3 regions of the Duganella sp. FT27W genome follow, and region 1 is predicted to be linked to each of the others. Evidence: predicted binding sites of a transcription regulator. Region 1 holds the regulator's gene; each other region holds the start of a gene.
What was found. The regulator sigma-54, encoded in region 1, starts transcription at its own class of promoters, with help from an activator protein. The targets are predictions, from matches to a motif close to TGGCANGNAANCTGCTTT.

Region 1 (4,454 bases):
GCAAGCCGGCTTATATCATTTCCGGCGACAAGCTCACCCACCTGCCGGCCGAAGAAGCGTCCGACATCATCAAGCCCTATATCAACACCTTGTCGGCCGAGCATCCGCCAATGACGGTGCGCGGCGACACCGCCCGCGTCGATCAGGACAACTCGCGCGTCAAGCTCGACGGCAACGTCAGCGTGGTGCGCCCGGCCAGTGGCAAGAGCCAGGCCATGAGCCTGACCACGTCCACGCTCACCGTGTTCCCGGACGAACAACGGATGGAAACCGTCGCACCGGTCGAACTGCACCTGGGCAAGACGGTGGCCACGGGCGTGGGCATGACCGCCAACAATGCAACGCTGCAAACCCAACTGGGTGGACGCGGCAAGATCACCGTGCCGCCGCATGCGGCACGCTAAAGGAAGATTATGAGAGCAATCACCAAGCAAACCTTCTGGTCGGCGGCACTGCTGCTGGCAGCACTGGCCATCCCGGCGCACGCCGAAAAAGCCGACTCCAACAAGCCGATCGAAGTGTCGTTCGACCAGGCCGACTCCGACGACGTCAAGCAGATCAAGACCTTCACCGGCAACGTCATCCTCACGCGCGGCACCATCCGCATGACCTCGCCCAAGGCGGTGGTCACGCAAGATCCCGAGGGCTACCAGTTCGTGGTGCTCACCGGCACGCCCGGCGTGCAGGCAACGTTTCGCCAGAAGCTTGACGGCGACACCGACAAATGGGTGGAAGGCCAGGCCGACCGCATCGAATACGACGACAAGACCGAGCTGGTCAAGCTGATTTCCAAGGGCCGCATCAAGCAGCTCGAGTCGGGCAAGGTCACCAGCCAGGTCGATGGCGAGTTCATCTCGTACGACAGCCGCCGCGAAGTGTTCGCGGTCAAGAACAGCAGCAGCGGCGAGAGCAAACCGGGCGCCGGCCGCGGCACCATGGTGATCCAGCCGTCGTCCAAGCGCCCGCCGATCGCGCCGGCGCAGCCGGTGCCTGCCACCCAGCCTGCGGGGAAATGACATGGAACCAAGTTGCGGTAGCACCCTGATCGTTCGCGGCCTGCAGAAAAGCTATGGCAAGCGCCAGGTCGTGCACGACGTCTCGCTGCAAGTAGAGTGCGGCGAAGTGGTGGGTTTGCTCGGCCCCAACGGCGCCGGCAAGACCACGTCGTTTTACATGATCGTCGGCCTGGTACCGTCCGACGCCGGCACCATCGATATCGGCGGCGTCGACGTCTCGTCACTGCCGATCCACCGCCGCGCCTCGCTCGGCCTGTCGTACCTGCCGCAGGAAGCGTCGGTGTTCCGCAAGCTGACGGTGGAAGAAAATATTCGCGCTGTCCTCGAAATTCAAAAAGTGGACGGCAAGCCTTTATCCAAGGCTGACATTACTGAACGGCTCAATACCCTGCTGGCCGATTTGCAAATCGAGAAGCTGCGCGACAACCCCGCGCTCTCGCTCTCCGGCGGCGAACGCCGCCGGGTGGAGATCGCCCGTGCGCTGGCCACCAACCCGCGCTTCGTGCTGCTCGACGAACCATTCGCCGGGGTCGACCCGATTGCCGTGATCGAGATCCAGCGCATCGTGCGCTTTCTCAAGGAGCGGCAAATCGGCGTCCTCATTACCGATCACAATGTGCGCGAGACGCTGGGCATCTGCGACCGCGCATATATCATCAACCAGGGCTCGGTGCTGGCGTCGGGCCGTCCGGACGACATCATCGCCGACGAGTCGGTGCGCCGCGTCTACCTGGGTGAACACTTCCGAATGTAATCCATGAAACAGTCGTTGCAACTGCGGACCTCGCAGCATCTCGCGCTGACGCCCCAACTGCAGCAATCGATCCGCTTGCTGCAGCTTTCCACGCTGGAGCTGCACCAGGAACTCGAACAACTCCTGACCGACAATCCCTTGCTCGAGCGGCTCGACGATCCGCTCGACCATTCTCTGCGGCTGTTGTCCGACGGCGCCATCAGCCAGCAGGCGCCGTCCGGCGAAGCACCGTCCGAATCGGGTCCGCAGGAAGCGGCGCCCGCCGGCGAGGCCGACGCCTACGACGGCCCCGCCGCCGATACCGAAAGTACCACCGCCGAAGCGGACATGGACTGGAGCGACGCCGGCCGCAGCAAGGCGCCCGACGACGAAGACGCGCGTCCGCAAATCGAAGCGCACCACTGCACCCTGCGCGAGCACCTGATGGAGCAGATGCGGGTGACCGTGCTCGAGCTGCGCGACCGCGCGCTGGTCGAACTGATCATCGATGCACTCGACGAAAACGGCTACCTCGAAGAAGCGCTCGACGAGATCCACGCGCGCCTGCCCGAGGAACTGGAAGTGGAACTCGACGAGCTGCAAACGGCGTTGTCGCTGCTGCAAAGTTTCGACCCTGCAGGGGTGGGGGCGCGCAATGCGGCCGAGTGCCTGGCGCTGCAAATCAAGCGCTTGCCCGGCATCCCGATGGTGACGCGACGGATGGCCGTGGCCATCGTCGAAAAGCACCTGACGTGGTTTGCCCAGCGCGATTTCAACAAGCTGAAAAAAGCGCTGCTGTGCGACGACGAAGACCTGCGCGAAGCGCAGACCGTGATCCGCCAGTGCAATCCGCACCCCGGTGCGGCGTTCGCCTCCGACGTCTCCGACTACGTGGTGCCGGACGTGATCGTGAAAAAATCGCGCACCGGTTGGCAGGTCAGCCTGAACAACGACGTCATGCCGCGCCTGCGTGTGAACGCCATGTACGCCAACCTGCTCAAGCAGGGCAAAGGTGAGGGCGCCATGGGCGCGCAGCTGCAGGAGGCGAAGTGGCTGATCAAGAATATGCGCCAGCGGTTCGACACCATCCTGCGCGTGGCACAAGCGATAGTAGAACGACAAAAGAACTTTTTCTCGCACGGCGCGGTTGCCATGCGCCCCCTTGTGCTTCGCGAAATTGCTGATACACTGGGTTTACACGAGAGCACCATTTCTCGGGTAACAACTCAGAAATACATGCTGACTCCGCACGGCATGTTTGAGCTGAAATATTTTTTTGGTAGCCACGTCGCCACCGAAGCGGGAGGTGAAGCCAGTTCGACGGCGATACGGGCACTGATCGTGCAACTGACAGGAGCTGAAGACCCTAAAAATCCTTTATCCGACAGTAAGATTGCGGACATGCTGGGAGAACAGGGCATGGTGATTGCGCGACGCACTGTTGCCAAATATCGCGAAGCCCTCAAAATCCCTCCAGTCAGTCTCCGCAAGTCTTTGTAGTGCACTGGTTCCTGCGTGCCCGGCATCAATGGGCAACGCACTAACCGTCAGCGACATCTATCTTTAGGAGTGTGTATGAATCTCACCATCAGTGGACATCATCTCGAAGTGACCGCCGCCATTCGTGAATACGTGCAGAGCAAGCTCGAACGCGTGACACGGCACTTTGATCAAGTGATTGATATTGCTGTCATTCTGACCGTAGATAACCTTAAAGAGAAAACCAAGCGCCAAAAGGCTGAAATCAATCTGCGCCTGTCCGGTAAAACGGTCTACGTGGAAAGCCTGTCGCAAGACCTGTACGCTGCGATCGACACCCTGATCGACAAGCTGGACCGCCAGGTCATGAAGTACAAAGGCAAAGTCCAACAGCACGGCCACGATGCGATCAAGCATCTCCCGGATAACTTCGAACCAGCTGCCGCCGCCCTTTAACAACGGCGCGACACACCAACTAAGGGCGCTGAACGAGCGCCCTTTCTTGTTTCTGGAGCTACATGAAAATTGTTTATCTGGTTTATACCGTTCTCCTTTCCGCCTCCGCTGCTTCCGCCGTCGCCGCTACCTGCCAGCCGGCGCCGGCCGCCGTCATCGACATCGACGCCAACAGCTACTACAACGACGCCAACCATTCCGTGATCGACCCGGCGCGGCGCGCCAAAAACATTGCCAGCACCGAGCCGGTCGAACAATTCTTGTCTGGTGTCGCCCGCAACGCCAGCCGCTACCAGGCCAACAGCAAGCCGCAAGACGCCGCCTGCGCCTTGAACTGGCTGGATAGCTGGGCCGGCCAGCAGGCCATGCTGGGCAAGATGTCGAGCGAGCAGGCGTATTTCGTGCGCAAGTGGACGCTCGGTGGCCTCGCGCTCAGCTATGCGCGCGTGCAGGCAGCCGCCACGCCCGCGCAAAAGAAAGCGATCGAAGCGTGGCTGTCCACGCTGGCCGACGCCACGCTGGTCCACGCCGACACCCGCAAGGGCAAGCGCAACAACCATTACTACTGGGAAGGGCTGGCCGTGACTGCCGTCGGCGCCGTCACCCACGACCAGCGTTTATTAACATGGGGGCACGGCGTGTTCGACAACGCGATGGCCCAGGTCGCTTCGGACGGCGCGCTGCCAGCCGAGATGGCGCGCGGCGCCAAGGCGCTGCATTACCACGCGTTCGCTGCCGCGCCGCTGACCATGATGGCATCGATTCTTGAC
Region 2 (4,454 bases), on a different contig from region 1:
ATCTGCACCGCGGCCAGTGCCGGCAGGCTGTCAACAATCACCAGCCGTCCCACCTGTTCCGGGTGGTCGGCGGCCAGTTTCAGCGCCAGGAAGCCACCGAGGCTGTGGCCGACGATGACCGGTTGCGCCAGTTTGTTGGCGGCGATGTACTCGCTCAGCTGCTGTTCGGCGGTGGCCAGCAGCGGGCCGTCGATGGCCGGTACGCCGGCAAAGCCGGCCAGGGTCAGCACGTGGCAGCGGCGCGCGCCGCAATAGCGCTGGACCGTGCCGTCCCACACCGCGCCCGACGATGCCAGGCCCGGGATCAGGATCATCGGTGCGCCGCTGGTATTGCCGGTCACCTCGACCTTGAAGGCGGGGGCCGCGATGGCGGATGAGGCGAACAGCAAGCCGGCGGCGATGGCGGCAACGATGCGGGGGAAGGACATGGCGTTTCTCCGTGGTGGGTAGGTGTGGCCATGTTAGCGGTGGGGTTCACGGGCGGCGAGTGCTGGTGGATGAGCGGTCGCTGGCAGGTGATGAACGGCGTGACGCTTTTAAGGCGTGACGGTTTGATCGCCGTCCTCCGCACGCAACCGGCGCCACAGCGTGGTGCGGCTGATGCCCAGGTAATTGGCGGCCGCGTCGCGCCGGCCGCCAAAGCGGGCCAGCACCTCTGCCGTGCTTGCCGTCTCGCGGTGCGCTCGGCCGATGCTGAGCGACGATGCAGTGGCGCCGGCGGCAGGGCCATCCGCGCCGGTGTTGCCAACATCAGCGTCAACACCGGCGCCAATACCGCCATGGCCTGCCAGCTCCGGCGCCACGCCAGCAATGAACGCGGGCGTGAGCGCCTGCAGTGGCTCGGCCGCCAGGAACAGCGCCAGGCGCTCAGCCACGTTGCGCAGTTCGCGCATATTGCCGGGCCAGGCGTACGCTTGCAGCAGCGGCGCGCACGCCGCCATCTCGGCGCGCAGGTTGGGGTGCGGCCTGGCGCCGAGCGACGCCAGCGCATGCTTGAGCGACCACTCGGCCAGCGCCGCCACGTCGCCGGGCCGCGCGCGCAGCGGCGGCAGCGCCAGGCGCAGCACCGCCAGCCGGTAGAACAGGTCGGCGCGGAAGCGGCCGTCGCGCATGCGCTGCTCGAGATCGCAGTGGGTGGCGCTGATGATGCGCACGGCAACGGCGATGGGCCGGGTGCCGCCTACTCGCACCACCTGCCGTTCTTCCAGCACCCGCAGCAGCCGGGTTTGCAGCGTCAGCGGCATCTCGCCGATCTCGTCGAGGAACAGGGTGCCGTGGTTGGCCGCCTCGAACAGGCCGGCGTGGCCGCCCCGGCGCGCGCCGGTAAACGCGCCGTCTTCGTGGCCGAATAGTTCCGATTCGAGCAGCGACTCGGCGATGGCGCCGCAGTTCACCGCCACGAACGGCCGGTTCTGGCCCAGGCTGCGCGGCCCCTCGTTGTGGATCGCCTGCGCAGCCAGTTCCTTGCCGCTGCCAGTCTCGCCCTGTATCAGCACTGTGGCCGGGGATTTCGCATACAGCACCACCGACTGGCGCACAGCTTCCATGTCGGCCGATTCGCCGCGCAAGTCGGTAATGCCGTGGCGGGCGCGCAGTGTGTCGGCCCCAGCGCCCGTGGTGGCGCCGCGTGCGCGACCCCGGCCCCGGTCCATTTCAAGTTGGGTCAGGCGCGCCAGTTCCAGCGCATCGTCGAACGCATGGCGCACCGACGCCGCCGAATACACGAACACGCCCGTCAGCCCCGCCTCTTCGGCCAGGTCGGTGATGCGGCCTGCGCCGACGATGGCCTTGATGCCGGCGGCCTTTAAATCGTTGACCTGGTCGCGCGCGTCTTCCTCGGTCACGTACGTGCGCTGTGCCACGTCGATGTCGAAGGTGGTGGTGAATTCGGCCAGCTCCTGCAGCCGCTCCTGGTAGGTGACGATGCCCACGTGCGGGGACACGCGCCGCGCCCGCGCCAGCGCCTGCATCACGTCGAAGCCGCTGAAGCGGGCCACGACCACCGGCACCGACAGCCGGCTTCTCAGGTAGGCGGCGTTGGAGCCCGCCGCAATGACGGCGTCGCAGCGCTCGGTGGCCAGGCGCGCGCGGATATGGCGCACGGCGTCGTCGAAGCCGAGATGGATTTGTTCGATGGTGGCGCGGTTGTCGTATTCGAGCGTGATGTGACGAAACACATCAGACAGGCGCGAGACGGAAACGGTCCAGATGACCGGTTTGTCGTCAGGATCGAGCGGCAGGGAAGGAGGGGGGCGCATGTTTCAATTGTAGTGCAGTTGTTTCGATGTTTCAAAATGAAACAATAGTGCAACATCTAAAATTAGCAAGTGATTGATTTTAAAGGAGGTCACGGGTGGCACGGCGTTTGCAAACTACCGCCTAACTTTACCGCAACATTGAAAGGTCACCCATGAGTTATTCCGCAGGCGCCGCATTCCGCCAGGCCGTCCAAGAAGAATCGCCGTTACAGGTTGTCGGCGCCATCAACGCCAATCACGCCTTGCTGGCCAAGCGCGCCGGTTTCCGCGCCATCTATCTGTCGGGCGGCGGCGTGGCGGCCGGCTCGCTCGGCTTGCCCGACCTGGGCATCTCGAGCCTGGATGACGTGCTTACCGACATCCGCCGCATCACCGACGTGTGCGACCTGCCGCTGCTGGTCGATGCCGATACCGGTTTCGGCGCCTCGGCCTTCAATGTCGCGCGCACGGTCAAGACCATGATCAAGGCCGGCGCCGCCGCCATGCATATCGAAGACCAGGTGGGCGCCAAGCGCTGCGGCCACCGCCCCGGCAAGGAAATCGTCTCGCAGCAGGAGATGGTCGATCGCGTCAGCGCCGCTGTCGATGCGCGCACCGACGACCAGTTCGTGATCATGGCCCGCACCGACGCGCTGGCGGTCGAAGGGCTGGACGCGGCGATCGCCCGCGCGGTGGCGTGCGTGGAGGCTGGCGCCGACATGATCTTCCCGGAGGCGATGATCAGCCTCGAGATGTACAAGCAGTTCGCCGCCGCCGTAAAAGTGCCGGTGCTGGCCAATATCACCGAATTCGGTTCCACGCCGCTGTTCACGGTGGACGAGTTGCGCGACGCCGACGTGGGCCTGGTGCTCTATCCGCTGTCCGCGTTCCGCGCCATGAACAAGGCGGCTGAAAATGTGTATGGCGCGATCCGCCGCGACGGCACCCAGCAAAATGTGCTCGATACCATGCAGACGCGCGCCGAGCTGTATGAACGGATCAATTACCATAGCTTCGAACAGAAGCTCGATGCCTTGTTTGCAGCTCAAAATGCGGCCCAGAAAAAATAACGGAGACCACCATGACCGACACCACCACCACCTTCAAACCGAAAAAATCCGTCGCCCTGTCCGGCGTGGCGGCCGGGAATACCGCGCTGTGCTCCGTCGGCAAGACCGGCAATGACCTGCACTACCGCGGTTACGACATCCTCGACCTGGCCACCACCAGCGAGTTCGAGGAAATCGCCTACCTGCTGGTGCACGGCAAGCTGCCCAACGACGGCGAGCTGCGCGGCTACAAGGCCAAACTGCGTTCGCTGCGCGGCCTGCCGCAGGCTGTCAAGTCCGCGCTGGAAGCCTTGCCGGCCGCCGCCCACCCGATGGACGTGATGCGCACCGGCGCCTCGGTGCTCGGCTGCGTGCTGCCGGAAAAGGACGACCACAATGTGCCCGGTGCGCGCGACATCGCCGACCGTCTGATGGCGTCGTTCGGCTCGATGCTGCTGTACTGGTACCACTACAGCCATAACGGCAAGCGCATCGACGTGGAAACCGACGACGATTCGATCGGCGGTCACTTCCTGCACCTGCTGCACGGCTTCAAGCCGCCCGCGAGCTGGGTGCGCGCCATGCACACGTCACTGATCCTGTACGCCGAACACGAATTCAACGCGTCCACCTTTACCGGTCGCGTGATCGCGGGCACGGGTTCGGACATGCACTCGGCGATCACCGGCGCCATCGGCGCACTGCGCGGTCCCAAGCACGGCGGCGCCAACGAGTTCGCGTTCGAGATCCAGAAGCGCTACGAAAACGCCGACGAAGCGGAAGCCGACATCCGCAACCGCGTGGCCAACAAGGAAGTGGTGATCGGCTTCGGCCACCCTGTGTACACGATTTCCGATCCGCGCAACGTGGTCATCAAGGAGGTGGCGCGCCAACTGTCGCAGGACGGCGGCTCGATGAAAATGTTCGACATTGCCGAGCGGCTCGAAACCGTGATGTGGGACGTGAAAAAAATGTTCCCCAACCTGGACTGGTTCTCGGCCGTGTCGTACCACATGATGGGCGTGCCCACCGCGATGTTCACGCCGCTGTTCGTCATTTCGCGCACGTCCGGCTGGGCCGCGCACGTGATCGAGCAGCGCATCGACAACAAGATCATTCGCCCCAGCGCCAACTACGTCGGCCCGGAAGACCTGCAATTCGTACCGAT
Region 3 (4,454 bases), on a different contig from region 1:
CGCATTGGCCATGGTCGCACCCCTTCTTGGTGCCAGTCAGGTGCATGTTTTCGCGCAGTACGTCGAGCAAGGTGGTGCGGGTATCGACGTCCACCGCACGCGACTGGCCATTGACCACGAGCGTGACCTTGTTGATCACGGGGGCGGCAGCCGCTTGCGCCGCGCCGCCATTGCCGCCGCCGGAGTTGCTGTTGTTTTGAGCGCCGGCCACCGACGGAACGGCGGCGGTAGTGGCGGTAATGGCGCCTGCGATCAGCAGGTCGCGCCGGGTGATTTTTACATCGCTAAGGTCGTTCATCATCGATTCGTCCTGTGGCTAGATTGTGAGTAATGATTCATCGACGACTTGTGGCCGGATGAGTCAAAACATCTTAATCGCATTATCAGGACGACATCCGCACTGTTGACTGCAGGTTAGTGCGGCTTACGTGATACTACTTATTGGCGCAAAGGTCGGCAATTTCCTCTTCCGTAAAACCGGCCTGGCGGCGCGCTTCGACATTGAACGGGCCACGCGGCACCGGCGCCCAGTATTCCTCGCACAGCGCGGCGAACGTCGCGCGCGGCTCCAGCCCGCGCTGGTGGCACAGGTGGCGGTACCAGCGGTTGCCGATTTCGACGTGGCCGATTTCGTCGCGCAGGATGATGTCGAGAATGGCAGCGGCCTGCAAATCGCCGGCCTGGGCGATCTTGGCGCGCATCGGCGGATTGGCGTCCAGCCCCCGCGCTTCCAGCACGCGCGGCACCAGGGCCATGCGCGCCAGCGCGTCGCCGGTGGTCTTGGCCACCATTTCCCACAAGCTGCCGTGGGCGGTGAAGTCGCCGTAGGCATAGCCGAGCGTCACCAGATGCGCGGCCACCAGCGAAAAATGCAGCGATTCCTCTTCCGCCACTTTCAGCCAGTCGGTGTAGTAGGCGGCGGGCAGATCGGGGAAGCGCCATAGCGCATCGAGCGCCAGGTTGATGGCGTTGAATTCGATGTGGGCCAGCGCGTGGATCAGCATGGCGCGCCCTTCCACCGTGTTCATCGAACGCTTGCCCAGTGCTGACGGCAGCACCAGTTGCGGCAAGTCCGGGCGACCTGGTATCGGCCGGTCGGCCGGCGCTTGCAGCTGCGCCGCGGGATCGGGCGCGCAGATGCCGGCACGAACGGCTGCGGCCAGGGCGTTGACGGCGGCGACTTTCTCGAACGGGTCCGATTGCAGCAGGCAGTGCAAGGCGCGGGTGCGCAGTTCGCCGCTATGAGCGTATGGTGGCAAGGACATGAAAATACTGGAGGGCAAAGGCACGAGTGTAGCATCTTGCTATGTGCCTCAGTTACTCATCCTGGTCCTACAGTCGTGCCGCGCGTGCACCTATACCCGGCTCGGCGAGCTCGCCGCATCATGGATCCTGTGCTGCGCTACACACCCGGCAGAAAGCGCCGGAAGCCAGCGTGTATCCCCCAACCATTAGGAGACCAACATGAGCTACCTCGACCGCGACACCTACGGCATTTACAACACCGATTATGCAGACGTCGACAACGGCCCCGGCCCGCGTCTGATGGGCGCCGACACCCTCATCGGCGAAGACGTGTACAACCTGCAGGAAGAAGACCTGGGCGACATCAAGGAAATCATGCTCGACATGCGCCAGGGTAATGTGGCCTACGCCGTGTTGTCGTTCGGCGGCTGGCTGGGCATGGGCGACAAGCTGTTTGCCGTGCCATGGGAAGCGCTGCAACTCGACACCGTCAACAAGCGCTTCCTGCTCAACGTGTCGAAAGACCATCTGAAGAATGCTCCCGGTTTCGACAAGGACAATTGGCCTGACATGGCCAGCTCCGAATTCTCCACCCAGATTCATGATTTCTATGGCACCCAGCAAGCCGTGCCCGGCGGCCGTACTGCCAGCGGCAGCGTGATGAGCGCCGGCACCGGCAGCCTGCAGAGCGACCCCGGCTATTCGAGCAGCCGTGGTTCGGGGCTGGGCAACCTGTAAATCTTAAAAGTTTCACCGAAAAAGCACGCGCTGGTCGCGTGCTTTTTTTATGCACCATAATCGTGCGGGTCTTCTGGCATGTTTCTTGATATAACTGCACTCAACAGGGGGGAAGTTATATTATGGGAAAATTTTTCAATGAAATGACCGCAGATGGCCTGGCACACAACGCCAGCGCCGAGGTGCGTGAGCATTACCGTGAGTTTTGTGGCTGGCTGCAACGCCAGTCGCCCGATACCATCGAACGCAAGCGGGCGGAGGCGGATCTGACCTTCCGCCGGGTGGGTATTACCTTTGCCGTCTACGGCGACGACGCCGGCACCGAACGGCTGATTCCGTTCGACACCATTCCCCGCATTATCACTGCTGCCGAATGGAAGCAGATGGAAGCCGGCCTGGTGCAGCGCGTTAAAGCGCTCAATATGTTTATCCATGATATTTATCATGACCAGAATATCGTCAAGGCCGGCCTGATCCCGGCAGAGCAAATCTACAAGAACGCCCAGTATCGACCGGAAATGCAAGGCATCAATGTCGCTTCCGACATCTATGCCCACATTGCCGGGGTCGATATCGTGCGCGCCGGCGAAGGCGAGTTTTACGTATTGGAAGATAATTTGCGGGTGCCTTCCGGCGTGTCGTACATGCTGGAAGACCGCAAGATGATGATGCGCTTGTTCCCTGAGTTGTTTGCACGCAACAAAATCGCGCCGGTCGATCACTATCCCGACTTGTTGCTCGACAACCTGCGTTCGGTTGCGCCGATGGGCATTACCGACCCGGTGGTGGTGGTAATGACCCCCGGCATGTACAACTCGGCCTACTTCGAGCACGCGTTCCTGGCCCAGCAAATGGGCGTGGAACTGGTCGAAGGCAAGGATTTGTTTGTCAGCGATAACACGGTCTTCATGCGCACCACGCGCGGCCCCAAGCGGGTCGATGTGATTTACCGTCGCCTGGACGACGATTTCCTCGATCCGCTGGCATTCCGTCCCGATTCTTCGCTGGGCGTACCCGGCTTGCTGTCGGTGTACCGCGCCGGCCGCGTCACCCTGGCCAATGCGATCGGTACCGGCGTGGCCGACGACAAGTCGATTTACCCGTTCGTGCCCGACATGATCAAGTTTTACCTGTCGGAAGAGCCGATCCTCAACAACGTGCCGACCTACCAGTGTCGCAAGAAAGAAGACCTGGCGTACACGCTGGCCAACCTGCCCGACCTGGTAGTCAAGGAAGTACACGGCGCCGGCGGCTACGGCATGCTGGTAGGACCGGCTTCGACCAGGCAGCAGATCGAAGACTTCCGGGCCCGCCTGCTGGCCAACCCCAACGGCTATATCGCCCAGCCCACGCTGGCCCTGTCGGCCTGCCCTACGTATGTCGAGAACGGCATCGCGCCGCGCCATATCGACTTGCGGCCGTTTGTGTTGTCTGGCAAGACCATTTCGATGGTGCCCGGCGGCCTGACGCGCGTGGCCTTGCAGGAAGGCTCGCTGGTGGTGAACTCGTCGCAAGGCGGCGGCACCAAGGATACCTGGATTTTGGAACGCTAAGGAGACACCCATGTTAAGCCGCACCGCCGATCACCTGTTCTGGATGGCGCGCTACACCGAGCGCGCCGAGAACACCGCCCGCATGTTGGACGTCAACGTGCAAACCTGCATGTTGCCGCAGTCCGACGAAGATAACGCCCAGGTCTGGCGCGCCCTGCTCGGTATTTCCGAGTTGGAACACCGCTTTGCCGAGCACTACGACGTCCTCGGCGCACGCGAAGTCATCGACTTCATGGTGCGTGATCCCGCCAATCCGTCGTCGGTGGTCTCGTGCCTGACCGAGGCGCGCGAAAACGCCCGCGCCGTGCGTGGCACGCTGACCACCGAGGTCTGGGAAACCCAGAACCAGACCTGGCTCGACATGCAGAAAATGCTTAAGAGCAATATGCTGGAGGACGATCCCAGCAAGTTTTTCGAATGGGTCAAGTACCGCTCGCACCTGTCGCGCGGCGTCACGCTGGGCACCATGTTGCGCGACGAGGCCGTGCATTTCATCCGCCTGGGCACCTTCCTGGAGCGGGCCGACAACACGGCGCGCATCCTCGACGTCAAGTTCCACAGCGGTACCGCCGCGCCGGCCGTGCGCGACGCCATGAACCAGCGCGATTTTTATTACTGGGGCGCGCTGCTGCGCTCCGTCTCGGGTTTCGAAATTTATCGCAAGGTGTACCGCGACGTGATCACCCCGGCGCGTATCGCCGAACTGCTGATGCTGCGTGCCGACATGCCGCGTTCGCTGCTGGCGTGCATGGACGAGGTGGTACACAACCTGGGCGAAGTGCGCAACGACGTGTCGGCCGATACCGAGCGCCTGGCCGGCCGCCTGCGCGCGGCGCTGCAGTTTTCCAAGATCGATGACATCCTCGAAGCTGGCCTGCACGACACCCTCACCCGCTTCCTGGCCGACATCAATCAGCT

Region 2: prpB (methylisocitrate lyase) is a predicted target of sigma-54. The motif match lies at 2,355-2,372, and genes of this name have one in related genera.
Region 3: F8197_RS04815 (circularly permuted type 2 ATP-grasp protein) is a predicted target of sigma-54. The motif match lies at 2,058-2,075, and genes of this name have one in related genera.

The regions. Positions count from the first base shown of each region.
Region 1 covers NZ_WHIV01000004.1:264,337-268,790, reverse strand. The annotation lists gene lptC (LPS export ABC transporter periplasmic protein LptC) at 1-404, shown strand, start outside; gene lptA (lipopolysaccharide transport periplasmic protein LptA) at 414-1,016, shown strand; gene lptB (LPS export ABC transporter ATP-binding protein) at 1,018-1,770, shown strand; gene F8197_RS18330 (RNA polymerase factor sigma-54) at 1,774-3,249, shown strand; gene hpf (ribosome hibernation-promoting factor, HPF/YfiA family) at 3,325-3,684, shown strand; gene F8197_RS18320 (alginate lyase family protein) at 3,747-4,454, shown strand, end outside.
Region 2 covers NZ_WHIV01000005.1:797,594-802,047, forward strand. The annotation lists gene F8197_RS25450 (alpha/beta fold hydrolase) at 1-428, opposite strand, end outside; gene prpR (propionate catabolism operon regulatory protein PrpR) at 537-2,258, opposite strand; gene prpB (methylisocitrate lyase) at 2,411-3,307, shown strand; gene prpC (2-methylcitrate synthase) at 3,319-4,454, shown strand, end outside.
Region 3 covers NZ_WHIV01000001.1:1,122,254-1,126,707, forward strand. The annotation lists gene paoA (aldehyde dehydrogenase iron-sulfur subunit PaoA) at 1-301, opposite strand, end outside; gene F8197_RS04805 (ferritin-like domain-containing protein) at 435-1,265, opposite strand; gene F8197_RS04810 (PRC-barrel domain-containing protein) at 1,465-1,983, shown strand; gene F8197_RS04815 (circularly permuted type 2 ATP-grasp protein) at 2,106-3,536, shown strand; gene F8197_RS04820 (alpha-E domain-containing protein) at 3,547-4,454, shown strand, end outside.